One region of the Paenibacillus sp. Dod16 genome, then DNA from elsewhere that is predicted to be linked to it. Evidence: predicted binding sites of a transcription regulator. Region 1 holds the regulator's gene; each other region holds the start of a gene.
What was found. Region 1 encodes Rex, which represses fermentation and respiration genes when NADH is low (regulators of the CRP and FNR family bind a similar motif). Its sites were predicted from a motif close to TTGTGAAATATTTCACAA; they were not measured.

Region 1 (3,212 bases):
CCATACGTTGACCCGTATGTACAAAGACAGCCGAAGCGGTCAGCTTCCGGCTCTTCGCCAGCTGCTGCAAGCGTCGTCCCATGAGAAGGCTGTTGAGTGGTCTTCCATCATCGACCGGATTTATCCGGATCTGATCACCGTCAAAGAGAATTGGGACCGGCTCAGCGATCAATTGTTCGGACTGCTTCCGGAGCGCGGAGACGCGACTCCGGGGGATGCCGGTCAATTCTCGCTTCGCTTATCGCCTCTGAAGAAGCCGAAGGATTGGAATTCGCTGGCCGAGCTGGAGCATCAAATTCATCTGGCGCTCGGCGATGTCGTTCGCAAGGGTGACAAGCTGATTGCCGAAATGAAGGAAGATCTGGATGATTACAGCGCGGACAGTCTGTTAACAGACCTATCGGGTCTATTTAAGGACCTGGCGGCACACCGCGAGGACCTGAGGACCTTCATGTCCCTGAACGATGAGGGCACGGTATACTGGATGGAGGCGAACGGCAACTTCCGCGGCAAATCGCTGCAGCTTTATGCGGTGCCTGTCGACGTCAGCACCCACTTAAAGGAATTGTTTTTTGACAAAAAACAAAGCGTGATCCTGACATCGGCGACCTTGTCGGTGGACAAATCGTTTCAGTTCATGATCGAGAACTTGGGTCTTCAGGAAGCGGCAGATAACGGCAACCTGAACACGGTCCTGCTGCCGTCCCCGTTTAATTACAGGGAGCAGGCTCTCCTTGTTGTGCCGCGCGATTTTCCGAGCTTGAAGGGCTCGGTCGGGGATGCACTCTTTGTGAATACACTTGTGCAATCATTGGCTGATACGGCCATCGCAACGCATGGTCGCATGCTTGTCCTGTTCACCTCGTACCGCATGCTGCGTCAGGTGCATGAGCCCTTGAAGGAGGCGCTGGGATCCAGCGATATTACGGTACTGGGACAAGGGATGGACGGAACCAGCCGTACCAAGTTAATCCGGAGATTCCAGGATAGCAGCGCTTCGGTTCTGCTTGGCACCAGCTCCTTCTGGGAAGGAGTAGATATACCCGGTGAGGCGCTCACCTGCCTTGCCATCGTCCGGCTGCCGTTCCAGCCGCCGAATCACCCTCTGGTCGAAGCCAAGAGCGAGCTTCTGCAGCAGCAGAAGAAGAACCCGTTCATGAAGCTTTCGGTTCCGCAAGCGGTCATTCGCTTCAAACAGGGATTTGGCCGACTGGTACGGACCGCGCAGGATAAGGGGATTGTCATCGTTTACGATACTCGGGTCATTGAATCCTATTACGGGAAGTATTTCTTATATTCCTTGCCTGGACCGAAGATGGAGCACATGCCGACAGAGGGGATCGTTCCCCGAATTTCGAAATGGCTGCAGGAAGAGGCAGGCATAGGGAACCAAGCTGAATAAAGTGAAACCATGAACGAGCACAAACAAATGTAGTTATTAACCTATTATTAGGGGGAGCATGCATGAAATCGGAAAAAATTTCGGAAGCCGTGGTCCGCAGATTACCTGTATACTTGCGCTATTTGAATGAGCTTCAGAAAAGGGAGGTCTCCACGGTTTCCTCCCAGGAACTGGGGCAGAAACTGGACCTCAATCCTGCTCAAATTCGTAAGGACCTAGCGTATTTCGGTGATTTTGGACGGAAAGGGATCGGATATGACGTATCTTATCTGATCGAGAAAATTCGCCAGATTCTAAAGCTGGACCAGAAGATCAATGTCGCATTGATTGGGGCCGGTAATCTTGGACATGCATTATCGAATTACAATGCATTTCTGAAGGACAATATGAAGATTGTGGCGGTTTTCGATTCGTATTCTCCCAAAGTTGGTATGAAAATTAACAATTTGGTCGTACAGCCGATGGAGGAACTGGAGAAGACGGTTCATGAGTACGGCATTCGTATCGGGATTATCACCGTTCCGGATTTTGAGGCGCAGAATGTAGCGAATCAACTTATCGCGGCAGGCATCGAGGCTATCCTGAATTTTGCGCCGACCATCCTGAAAGCTCCACCCCATATCCGTATCCATACGGCAGATTTTACTACGGATTTGCAGAGTTTGGCCTATTATTTGGATAACGGCAAGGAGGATGCAGCACATGACGACAACGAAGTGGATGGTTAAAAACGGAACGTTTGCGGTACTAGAGGAAGGCAGATCCGTGTTACACGGATATATGGTCGTGGAGAACGACCGGATCACTTACCTGGGTGAAGAAGAGCCGACTGTCCAAGAGGGAACAGAAATCATCGACGGAACCCATCTGTTTTTCCTGCCTGGATTGGTGAATACGCACGGACATGCGGCCATGTCGCTTCTTCGCGGGTATGGCGACGATCTGGCACTGCAAGTATGGCTTCAGGAAAAAATGTGGCCGATGGAAGCCAAATTCACGGCCGACGATGTATACTGGGGAACCTCGCTCTCCGTGCTGGAGATGATTAAAGGCGGAACCACGACATTTGTGGATATGTATGATCATATGGATCAGGTTGCAAAGGTAGTGGAGGACTCAGGCATGCGCGGCGTTCTGACGCGCGGTGTCATCGGATTATGTCCGCCTGAGGTGCAGCAGCAGAAGCTGGAAGAGGCGGTTGCATTCGCGAAAGACTGGCATGGTCAGGCTGACGGTAGAATTACGACGATGATCTCACCGCATGCACCCTATACGTGCCCGCCGGATTTCATCGAAAAATTCGTGCAAGCGTCACATGATTTGAATCTGCCTTTGCATACGCATATGTCCGAAACGGAAACGGAAGTAGCTCAGAACGTAAATGACTACGGACTTCGCCCTGTTGCCCATCTAGAGAAGCTTGGCATGTTCTCCCGTCCAACGCTGCTTGCGCATGCCGTCCATCTGACCGATGAAGAAATCGAAATTCTGGCCAAACATCAAGTTATGGTTTCGCATAATCCAGGCAGCAATTTGAAGCTTGCCAGCGGCATCGCTCGCGTGCCTGCACTGCTGAAAGCCGGGGTCACCGTGTCTTTGGGTACCGATGGACCTGCCAGCAATAATAATCTGGATATGTTTGAAGAGATGCGGCTCGCCGCACTGATCCATAAAGGAGTAAGCGGGGATCCAACCGCAATTCCAGCATCCGAAGCGCTTCGGATGGGTACAGAATATGGAGCCAAGTCAGCCTTCCTTACGGATATTGGTACGCTTGCGGTAGGCATGAAGGCAGATATGATCGCACTGA
Region 2 (3,212 bases), 250 kb from region 1:
TTGGGATGTTTTCTTTAAGGATTGCAGAAACGGATAGGATGCCATATATAAACCTAACCACGCCAAAAATAACGGAAGGTGCAGAAGCGCCGGCTTGGCTGCCGCCATTCCTATGATATAGGGTACGCTGACCATGGCCCAGCCACCATGCTCCCGGGGTATGACAAACCTCGTCTTTTTCATGTGTCTCTCCCTCTCCAATCCATAGACTCATACCCGGTACGATCCATATCTTCAGCCATTCGAACAACGGCCAGGCGGATGATAAGTAATATCGCTGAAGGTGCCCACATACTGAACGATGTCACCCGATTCGTCCTTTACCGCGTTAATCGTTAGCAGTTCCAAGTACTCTTCTCCGTTCTTCCTGCGGTTCCAAATCTCCCCCTGCCAGCTTCCATGTTCCATGATTTCAGACCACATCGCCTGATAAAACGCCGGTGTTTGTCTTCCGGATTTCAATACGCTCGGATTCTTGCCAAGTACTTCCTCCTCCGAATATCCCGTTAACTTCGTGAATGCCGGATTGACGGCATTGATCTTTCCGCTTCGATCCGTAACCAATATCCCTTGGCCGGTGGAGTTAAACACCTCGGATTGTACGGAGAGTTTGTCCTGATAGTACATCCATACCACAATAACAAAACTGGCAAGCGCAACCTGCGATAAAGCCATGAATCCAATGGAATACTGCCCTGTAGCCGAATGGATGAAGGAAAGCATCAGCGGCGGGAAGAATCCGCCAAGACCGCCCATCATGGACACGATACCGTTCACAATGCCGGCCTGCTTGTTGAAATAAAGGGGCACGAGTTTGAAAATAACCCCGTTTCCAAGCCCGGCACCAACGGCAATGGTTAAGCAGCCGGCCGTATACAAGCTAATGGACGGAGAGAATGCCAACAGGATGGCCGCAGCCGTGAGCCCTATGAATACGCCCATTAATAAGAACAGCGGTTTAAACTTATCTGCAAGCCAGCCGCCTACAGGACGTAATATTGTTGCTACCAAAATGAACCCTGCCGTCTGCATCCCGGCATCCACCTTCGCAAGCTCGAAATGGGTAACCAGAAAGTTCGGCAAGTACACCGTAAAGGCTACGAACGAACCGAATGTAATAAAATAAAAAAGAGAGAAAAACCACAATTTTTCATTTTTATATACACCCTTGATCTGTTCCATGATCGGTGTTTTCACTTTGATTTCTTTACGGTCGCCTAAGATTACATTTAGCACAACAAAGATCAACAGCAGAACCAAATACAGCTGGACGGTTTTGGACCATCCGATCTGAGTCGCGATGACCGGTGCAGCGAACGTGGTAATGGCGGTGCCGATGTTGCCCATTCCGTATATCCCATTTACGAGTCCGAGCTTCTCTTTCGCATAATATTTAGGCAGTGAGGTCACGCCGACCGAGAATACGGCCCCCCCGATCCCAAGGAACAAGCCGCCGATTACCAAATGCGTAAAGGAGGTAGCCGAGCTGATAAAATAAACCGGAAACAGCAGCAGGATAAAGCTGGCGATAAAAACAATTCGTGCTCCCACCACATTGGCGTAATAGCCGAGCGGAATCCGGAGGACCGAACCCAGCACCACCGGAATAGCCGTCAGAATAGCGAGGCGGTCGGCCGTAATGGAGATATCCTCGCGAATAAACGGCAAGAGCGCGGAGATGATGACCCATACCATAAAGCCAAGCACCAGATTCATTGTTTGCAGCGGAAGCTGCACCTTTTTGATCATTTCCATCACCTTTTCTAAAGCGTAATGAATGGCATATTGATCCCCAGCTCCTATTGTACGTGCACCTATTCACAATGCTAATAGGGAAGTTCCCTGAATCTCACCGGGGAACTTCCCTATTCCTTTAAGCAATGACCCTTTATTGCGCCCTGTTGTATAGGTAAGACTAAAAATCCAGCAATTTTTTCTTCAGCGCATATTCCACTAACTCCGGACGGCTTTTCAAATTCAGCTTTTCCATAATTTTGGCCTTGTGCGCCTCCACCGTCTTGACCGATACGAACAGTTTTTCTGCAATCTCCTTATTGCCATAGCCCTTGGCGATTAGAGGCAGGATCTCAATCTCCCTTTTGGACAGGCTGTTAAACGGATCCTGCTCCGCGCGCTCACTATCTTTCTTAATAAACTCCCGAACCAGGGAAGTCGCCATCTGGGGATGAATATAGGTCCCTCCCTTATGCACCATGCGGATGGCGGAGATTAATTCATCATCCGGCGCATTTTTGAGCACATAACCTGAAGCCCCGTTTTTTAAAACATGAAACAGGTAATCGTCATCATCATACATGGTTAGGATCAGAATTTTCGTTTCCGGAAATTCGCTGCTGATCTTGCCGGTCGCAATCAGCCCGCTTTCGCCGGGGGGCATGCTTAAATCCATCAACAGCACATTCGGCCGATGCTTCGCCACCATGGTGTAAGCCTCCATACCGTCTGCCGCCGTCGCGACAACCTCCATGTCTTCCTGGTAATTCAGAATCATGGAAAATCCGCTGCGGACCACGGCATGATCATCCGCAATCACAATTTTCACGTAACCCTCACCTCCGGCTTGTCGTCACCATTCGTAAGCGGAATGTTGAGCTGAACCGTCGTACCCTCACCGGGAGCGGACAGCAAAATAAACTGACCCCCGACGAGCTCCGCGCGTTCCCGCATCCCGTACAGCCCCAATCCGGTTCCCTTGGCTTCATCAATGACCATATTAAACCCAACTCCACGGTCACGAACGGTTAGCTGAAGGTAGCCGTTCACTTCGCATAATCGTACATGCACCTCGTCCGTTCCTGAATATTTCATGGCATTCAGCACCGCTTCCTGACATACCCGGTACACAACCGTTTCAATCTCGCTGCCGTAGCGGGCTGCCGCTAACTCCGCAGAGAACTCAACAAGCACTCCGTAATTCTTCCCGATCCATTTAAAATGGGAGCGGAATGCAGCCTCAAGCCCCAAATCATCCAATGAAGCAGGTCTGAGTTCAACGGATAAATGCCGGATATCATCCAGAAGCCGGGTTAAAGACACCTCGGTCTGATGCAGCTTCTTGAGCACATCCTCGCCTACATCCATATATTTAACGACACGCAGGTCGACCAGCGAGCTGAGCAGCTCTTGAGCCACGCTATCATGGAGCTCGCGGGATATCCGCTTACGCTCGTCCTCCTGTGCCTTGATGACAT
Region 3 (3,212 bases), on a different contig from region 1:
CCACGGATTTAAAAAAACGATGCGCTTTATCGGAGGGGTAGCAGCTGGATGCTTGGTCATTATGCTGTTGTCCAGCTATTTCAATCTGGTATTATATCCATTCATCCCGAAGATCAGGTTTGTTATGAATATCATCGGATGCTTGTATCTGATCTATCTTGCCATAAAAATCATGCAGAGCAAGCCCCCTCATGCAGATGATAAGGCACGTGGATTCAATACCTTTTATTTCGGGTTCATCTTCCAGTTCATGAATCCGAAGGTTATTTTATACGGGATCACAGCTGTATCGACCTTCGTCATGCCGATCTCTACTTCCCATGCGGAGTTGATATCCTACTCGTTATTGCTCACGATTGTCGGCATTTGTGCCAACATGACCTGGGCGCTATTCGGTTCGCTGTTCCAGCATCTGTTATCCCGATATGAGCGCCCGTTTAATATATCGATGGGATTGCTTCTGCTTTACAGCGCCTTTTCTATTTATGCCACGAACTGATTTGCTAGCTACAACGTAATGTCATCGCTCCTCAGCCAAAAGAACAAGGCTTCCCGAATCACACATCCGGAAAGCCTTGCTTTGTATTACTCGAAAATGTTGGAGATCTGCTCTTTCAGTTTGTTAGCAGATGCATGAAATTGGGTTAGTTCCTCGTCATTAAACTCGAGATTCAGAATTTCCCGAACGCCTGTACGATCAACCACACAAGGTACGCCTAAGTATACATCAGACACACCGTGGTAGTCCGTGAGCAGCGTGGATACATTGAGAACGGAACCTTCGTTTTGCAAAATGGAGACGATGATCCGATCGAGTGCCAATGCGATTGCATAGGAGGTGGAACCCTTGGCGTTAATGATTTCATAAGCCGCATTCTTGGTGCGGTCGAAAATATCTTCCTTTTCACCGTCAGTCAGATCGATTCCGATCCCCGCGATGTTGGCAATGCTCCAGAGCGGCAATTCGGAATCACCGTGTTCCCCGACGATATGGGCGTGAATGCTGCGCGGATTAATGCCTTTGTTTTGACCAATCAAATACCGGAAACGGGCGCTATCCAGCAAGGTGCCGGAGCCGATCACGCGATTGACCGGGAAGCCGCTCTTCTTCAACGTGACGTAAGAGAGAATATCCACCGGATTCGTAGCCACAAGAATGATGCCGTGGTCATTGTATTTCACGATGTTTTGGATAATATCGTCAAATATCGCCGTATTTCGCTTCAATAAGTCAATTCGCGTCTCGCCGGGTCTTTGGTTGGAGCCTGCGGCAATGACAATGATGTCTGCATCCTTGCAATCGCTGTAATCTCCAGCCCACAGCTTGACGCCTCCGGCAAAGGGGAGGCCGTGATTCATATCCAAGGCTTCACCAAGCGCTTTGTCATGGTTCGCATCGATTAATACCAGTTCAGATACTCTTTCGCGTAAGAATAAGGTGTACGCAGTCGTTGCTCCCACAGCTCCTGTACCGATGATCACCACGCGGGACGGACGCTGAGCTTCATTTTTTGTCATAAGTGTTTCGCTCCCTTGTACTGAGTTAATGAAATTTGGTGAATGGTATACTTCTGATGAATTACCCTAATAAAAGGCTGCCGGAACAGTGAACCCCTAAGACTTCATCGATAGTAATGATAACATATTCAGGAAGATTTAAGCAGCGGGATTGTGATATATTTCATCCTGTGTGTTCATTTTTAACATTGACAATGTCAGAAACCACACCTTCATCAGGGGAGGGGATCACGCTTTTGCCAAACGCGGTTATAGGTTATTATCGTCAATTCTATCAGGTATAAACGAAGTAAGCAGTTGCCTTATTTCCTGAATCATGACCCTCTGATATTTATTACCGTCATGGTAGAGCTCTCCGATCTTTTTGTACGTTTGGTCCAGTTGTTCTTGATAGGATGCTGCTTGTTTATCGGGGTGGTTCCTCTTGAACTCATCCATGACGTTCTGGATATACGCCGGACGAGCGCCCCAAGTTCCGAGTACTTCCCCTGTGCTTGCATGGAGGAAGACAGCAATCGGCTGTGCGCGTCCGCCATCCGTTAGAAAAAGGTCCATTGTTTCCATATGATCTTCCATGATGAGCACGTCGGACGGGATTCGGCTATATTCCAATATTCTAAATAGGGCAGGAACATTCCATATGACATCCGGGCACCAATCCGTACAGAGAATCAGGCAGTGCAGATGGTTGAATGGGTTTGGCTCAGAAGTGAAGAATCCCTCAGTCTCTTTGTTCTCCCACTGAAAGCGATCATATACTTGTCTGAATAATTCCTTCGTATTTGGGATTCTGCTCAATTTCATTTCCCGAATCTTCATATTCTCCATGAATTGGAGAGGCGTTAAACCCTGGCCGATTTTATGTTGGAGATGGATAGGATAAGACATAGGATCATACGTCCTTTCATAACGTAATAGATTCATATTGAGATACATCCAATTTAACGTTAGCTTAAGACAAAACTGACCATACAGAAATGGTCAGTTTTTATCTGTTTATGAAAGTCAGATATACTGAAGGTTATGTTACCGAATGAAGCGATTCGTGAAATAGGATGCGCAACATGGGCTGAGTTTCATGTATAATTCATTAAACATACCTACCATGACGACAGTGAATTTTATTAATATAATGCCTGAGGTGGTCCCACTTGTTTGATATTCTTCTACCCGAGCAAAGCGAGTTCCCATTATACCAGCAGTTATATCTGCAAATTCGTGAGGGTATCCGTAATGGGGTCATTCCCGACGGACAACGATTGCCTTCCGTTCGTGCCCTTCAGCTTCAGCTCAATATAAGCAAAACGCCGATCGAGACGGCTTATCAAATGTTAACGTCTGAAGGGTACGTGATCAGCAAACCGAGGTCGGGGCTATATGTCATAAATCCATACAAGGAACTATCTCACCATCATCAACAGCAGACCCCCTCTATAACAACGATGTCAGTTATGCATTCCAACGGGCACTTGAATCAAGGAGTTATTGACTTTAATCCCACTCGATTAGATCAAGCGTCTTTTCCGGTACGCACCTGGAATAAAATGCTCAAGGAAGCGCTGGAACAGCATGTGAGTGAAATGGGAATGTATGGGGATCCGCAGGGCGAATACGGGCTTCGCACCGTGGTTTCGGAATATCTGCGAAATTCCAGAGGGGTTATTTCAACACCTGATCAAATTGTGATCGGCGCC
Region 4 (3,212 bases), 160 kb from region 1:
TGTCTGCCGAGAAGCTTAGCCCGGTGCTGGCCTGCTATAAAGTGAAAGATGCGGAAGAGGGCATCACGCGCGCTGAAGAGATGGTTGCTTTTGGCGGCATGGGCCACTCGTCGGTAATCCATTCGCACAATGAGGACATCATCATGAAATTCTCGGATCGGATGAAAACCTGCCGTATCCTGGTGAATCAGCCATCTTCGCAAGGCGGTATCGGCGATATCTACAACACGAATCTGCCATCGCTGACGCTGGGCTGCGGTTCGTATGGACGTAATTCCACTTCGTCGAACGTGACGGCCGTCAATTTAATCAACGTGAAAAGGGTGAACCGCAGAACCGTGAATATGCAGTGGTTTAAAGTGCCGGACAAAATTTACTTTGAAAAAGGTTCGACGCAGTATCTTGCGAAAATGCCGGAAATCACCCGTGTCGCTATCGTTACCGACCCCATGATGGTGAAGCTGGGTTATGTGGAGCGGGTAGAGCACTATCTGCGTCAGCGCAGAGTGCCGGTAGCCATCGAAGTCTTCTCGGAGGTTGAGCCGGATCCTTCGACAACGACCGTAGAACGCGGAACGGAAATGCTTGCAAGATTCCAGCCGGACTGCATCATCGCCCTCGGCGGCGGATCGCCAATGGATGCAGCGAAAGCCATGTGGCTGTTCTATGAATATCCGGATACGGATTTTAACAATCTGAAGCAAAAATTCATGGATATCCGCAAGCGGGTCTATAAATATCCGAAGCTAGGACGGAAAGCGAAGTTCGTTGCCATTCCAACAACGTCGGGAACGGGCTCGGAAGTAACTTCGTTTGCCGTCATCACGGACAAAGGGCTGGGGAATACCAAGTACCCGCTGGCTGATTATGAACTGACACCGGATGTGGCGATTATCGATCCGGAATTCGTTTACACGCTGCCTAAAACGGCGGTAGCCGATACCGGCATGGATGTTCTGACACATGCAATTGAAGCCTACGTATCGGTGATGGCCAGCGATTATACGGATGGGCTTGCCATCAAGGCCATACAGCTGGTGTTCCAGTATCTTGAGCAGTCGGCGCTTACCGGCGACAAACTTGCCCGCGAAAAAATGCATAATGCTTCGACGCTTGCCGGCATGGCTTTTGCGAATGCGTTCCTTGGCATCAACCACAGTCTTGCGCATAAGTGGGGCGGACAGTATCATACGGCACACGGACGCACCAATGCGATCCTGATGCCTCACGTCATCCGTTACAACGCGAAGAAGCCAACGAAATTCGCTGCATGGCCTAAATACACCCACTTTGTGGCTGATGAGAGATATGCTGAAATCGCGCGGATTCTCGGACTGCCGGCAAGAACGACGGAAGAGGGCGTAAACAGTCTGATTGGCGCAATCCGGGAGCTGAACAGCAAGCTCGGGATCGAGGAATCGTTCCAGCAGATTGGCATCGACCCTAAAGATTTCGAGAAAAATGTTGAGCATTTGGCGGACCGGGCTTTTGAAGACCAGTGTACAACGAGCAATCCGAAGCTGCCGCTGGTAACGGAGCTCGCAGAAGTTTACCGCAACGCATTTTACGGCCGGTTCTAGACAAGATAGACTCTAAACGCTGATCGTGAAGATCCATGAAGATTTTGAGGTAAGGCATGCAAAACTAGACTCAGAGTGATAAAAGTCACGGGAAAAGATAAGTTTGTGATTATTATCACAGATACAGGAGATCAACAGGACTACAATAAAGATGTAGAAGGAAGCTGAATCTCAGATCTTTGATATAGAAGCTTGAAGGCACAAGGCGGGGTAGTGGCACCATTGATCGTGAAAATAATCACATTAAAGATCTGAGATAGATCAAGGTGTGGCCCCGCCTGTCCTTGCAAGCCCCAGCAAATCTAGGAGGGATTCAATATGTCGGTGATTGAAAAAGAAGCAGGCTGGAAAGGTTTTAAATCAGGTAAATGGACCAAGCGGATTGACGTTAATGATTTTATTGCAGAGAACATTACTCCCTATTATGGCTCTGATGAATTTTTGGCTGGACCCACGGATAACACCAAAGCGCTGTGGGATATCGTATCGGATTTAACCAAGAAGGAAAGGGAGAATGGCGGGGTTCTGGATGTGGATGTCCATACACCATCAACCATCACCTCCCATCAACCCGGCTATTTGGATAAGGATAAGGAACAGATTGTCGGCGTTCAGACCGACGAGCCGTTCAAACGCTCCATCCAACCTTTCGGCGGAATCCGGATGATGATTGATGCGTGCAACGCATACGGCTTTGAAATGCCGCAGGCGGTTGTGGACATCTTTAACGGCATACGCAAAACGCATAACCAAGGTGTGTTTGATGCCTATACTCCTGAGATGAGAGCAGCGCGCAAGGCCGGGATTATTACGGGTCTTCCCGATGCGTACGGCCGTGGACGTATCATCGGTGACTATCGCAGAGTATCGTTATACGGCGTGGACGCGCTGATCCAGGACAAATTGAGAGAACTCGCCGAGCTTGAAGTGGATGCGATGGATGAGCCGGTCATCCGTTTGCGGGAAGAATTGTCTGAACAAATGCGGGCGCTCAAGGAACTGAAGGAAATGGCGGCTATGCATGGTTATGACATTTCCAAACCTGCGAATACGGCGAAGGAAGCATTCCAGTGGCTGTATTTCGGTTACTTGGCCGCTATCAAGGAGCAGAATGGCGCTGCGATGTCTCTTGGCCGGGTATCCTCTTTCCTTGATATTTATATTCAACGGGATCTGGCTGAAGGCAAGCTGACGGAAGAAACAGCCCAGGAACTGGTCGACCATTTCGTAATGAAACTTCGGATCGTGAAATTCCTGCGTACACCGGATTATAACGAGCTGTTCAGCGGGGATCCGACGTGGGTGACGGAATCCATTGGGGGCATGTCGGTAAACGGTGAGACGAGAGTGACCAAGAACAGCTTTCGTTTCCTGCACACCCTGTACAATTTGGGACCTGCTCCGGAACCGAACTTGACGGTGCTATGGTCGGAGAAGCTGCCGGAAGCCTTCAAAAAATATTGTTCGAAAGTTTCGATCGAAACCAGCTCGATTCAATACGAGAACGATGATCTTATGCGCCCGATCTACGGAGACGATTACGGCATCGCCTGCTGCGTATCTGCAATGCGCATCGGAAAGCAGATGCAATTCTTCGGAGCCAGAGCAAACCTCGCCAAAGCGCTGCTCTAT

Region 2: ACPV3A_RS06550 (nitrate/nitrite transporter) is a predicted target of Rex. The motif match lies at 1,807-1,824, and genes of this name have one in related genera.
Region 3: ACPV3A_RS27840 (L-lactate dehydrogenase) is a predicted target of Rex. The motif match lies at 1,670-1,687, and genes of this name have one in related genera.
Region 4: pflB (formate C-acetyltransferase) is a predicted target of Rex. The motif match lies at 1,807-1,824, and genes of this name have one in related genera.

The regions. Positions count from the first base shown of each region.
Region 1 covers NZ_JBNDYG010000005.1:119,786-122,997, reverse strand. Annotated here, with positions in the region: gene dinG (ATP-dependent DNA helicase DinG) at 1-1,402, shown strand, start outside; gene ACPV3A_RS05270 (redox-sensing transcriptional repressor Rex) at 1,465-2,130, shown strand; gene ACPV3A_RS05265 (amidohydrolase) at 2,105-3,212, shown strand, end outside.
Region 2 covers NZ_JBNDYG010000005.1:373,180-376,391, forward strand. Annotated here, with positions in the region: gene ACPV3A_RS06545 (YwiC-like family protein) at 1-183, opposite strand, end outside; gene ACPV3A_RS06550 (nitrate/nitrite transporter) at 235-1,749, opposite strand; gene ACPV3A_RS06555 (response regulator transcription factor) at 1,916-2,563, opposite strand; partial or broken gene ACPV3A_RS06560 (sensor histidine kinase) at 2,560-3,212, opposite strand, start outside.
Region 3 covers NZ_JBNDYG010000043.1:13,137-16,348, forward strand. Annotated here, with positions in the region: gene ACPV3A_RS27835 (LysE family transporter) at 1-499, shown strand, start outside; gene ACPV3A_RS27840 (L-lactate dehydrogenase) at 586-1,518, opposite strand; gene ACPV3A_RS27845 (thioredoxin family protein) at 1,768-2,322, opposite strand; gene ACPV3A_RS27850 (PLP-dependent aminotransferase family protein) at 2,670-3,212, shown strand, end outside.
Region 4 covers NZ_JBNDYG010000005.1:284,224-287,435, reverse strand. Annotated here, with positions in the region: gene adhE (bifunctional acetaldehyde-CoA/alcohol dehydrogenase) at 1-1,580, shown strand, start outside; gene pflB (formate C-acetyltransferase) at 1,899-3,212, shown strand, end outside.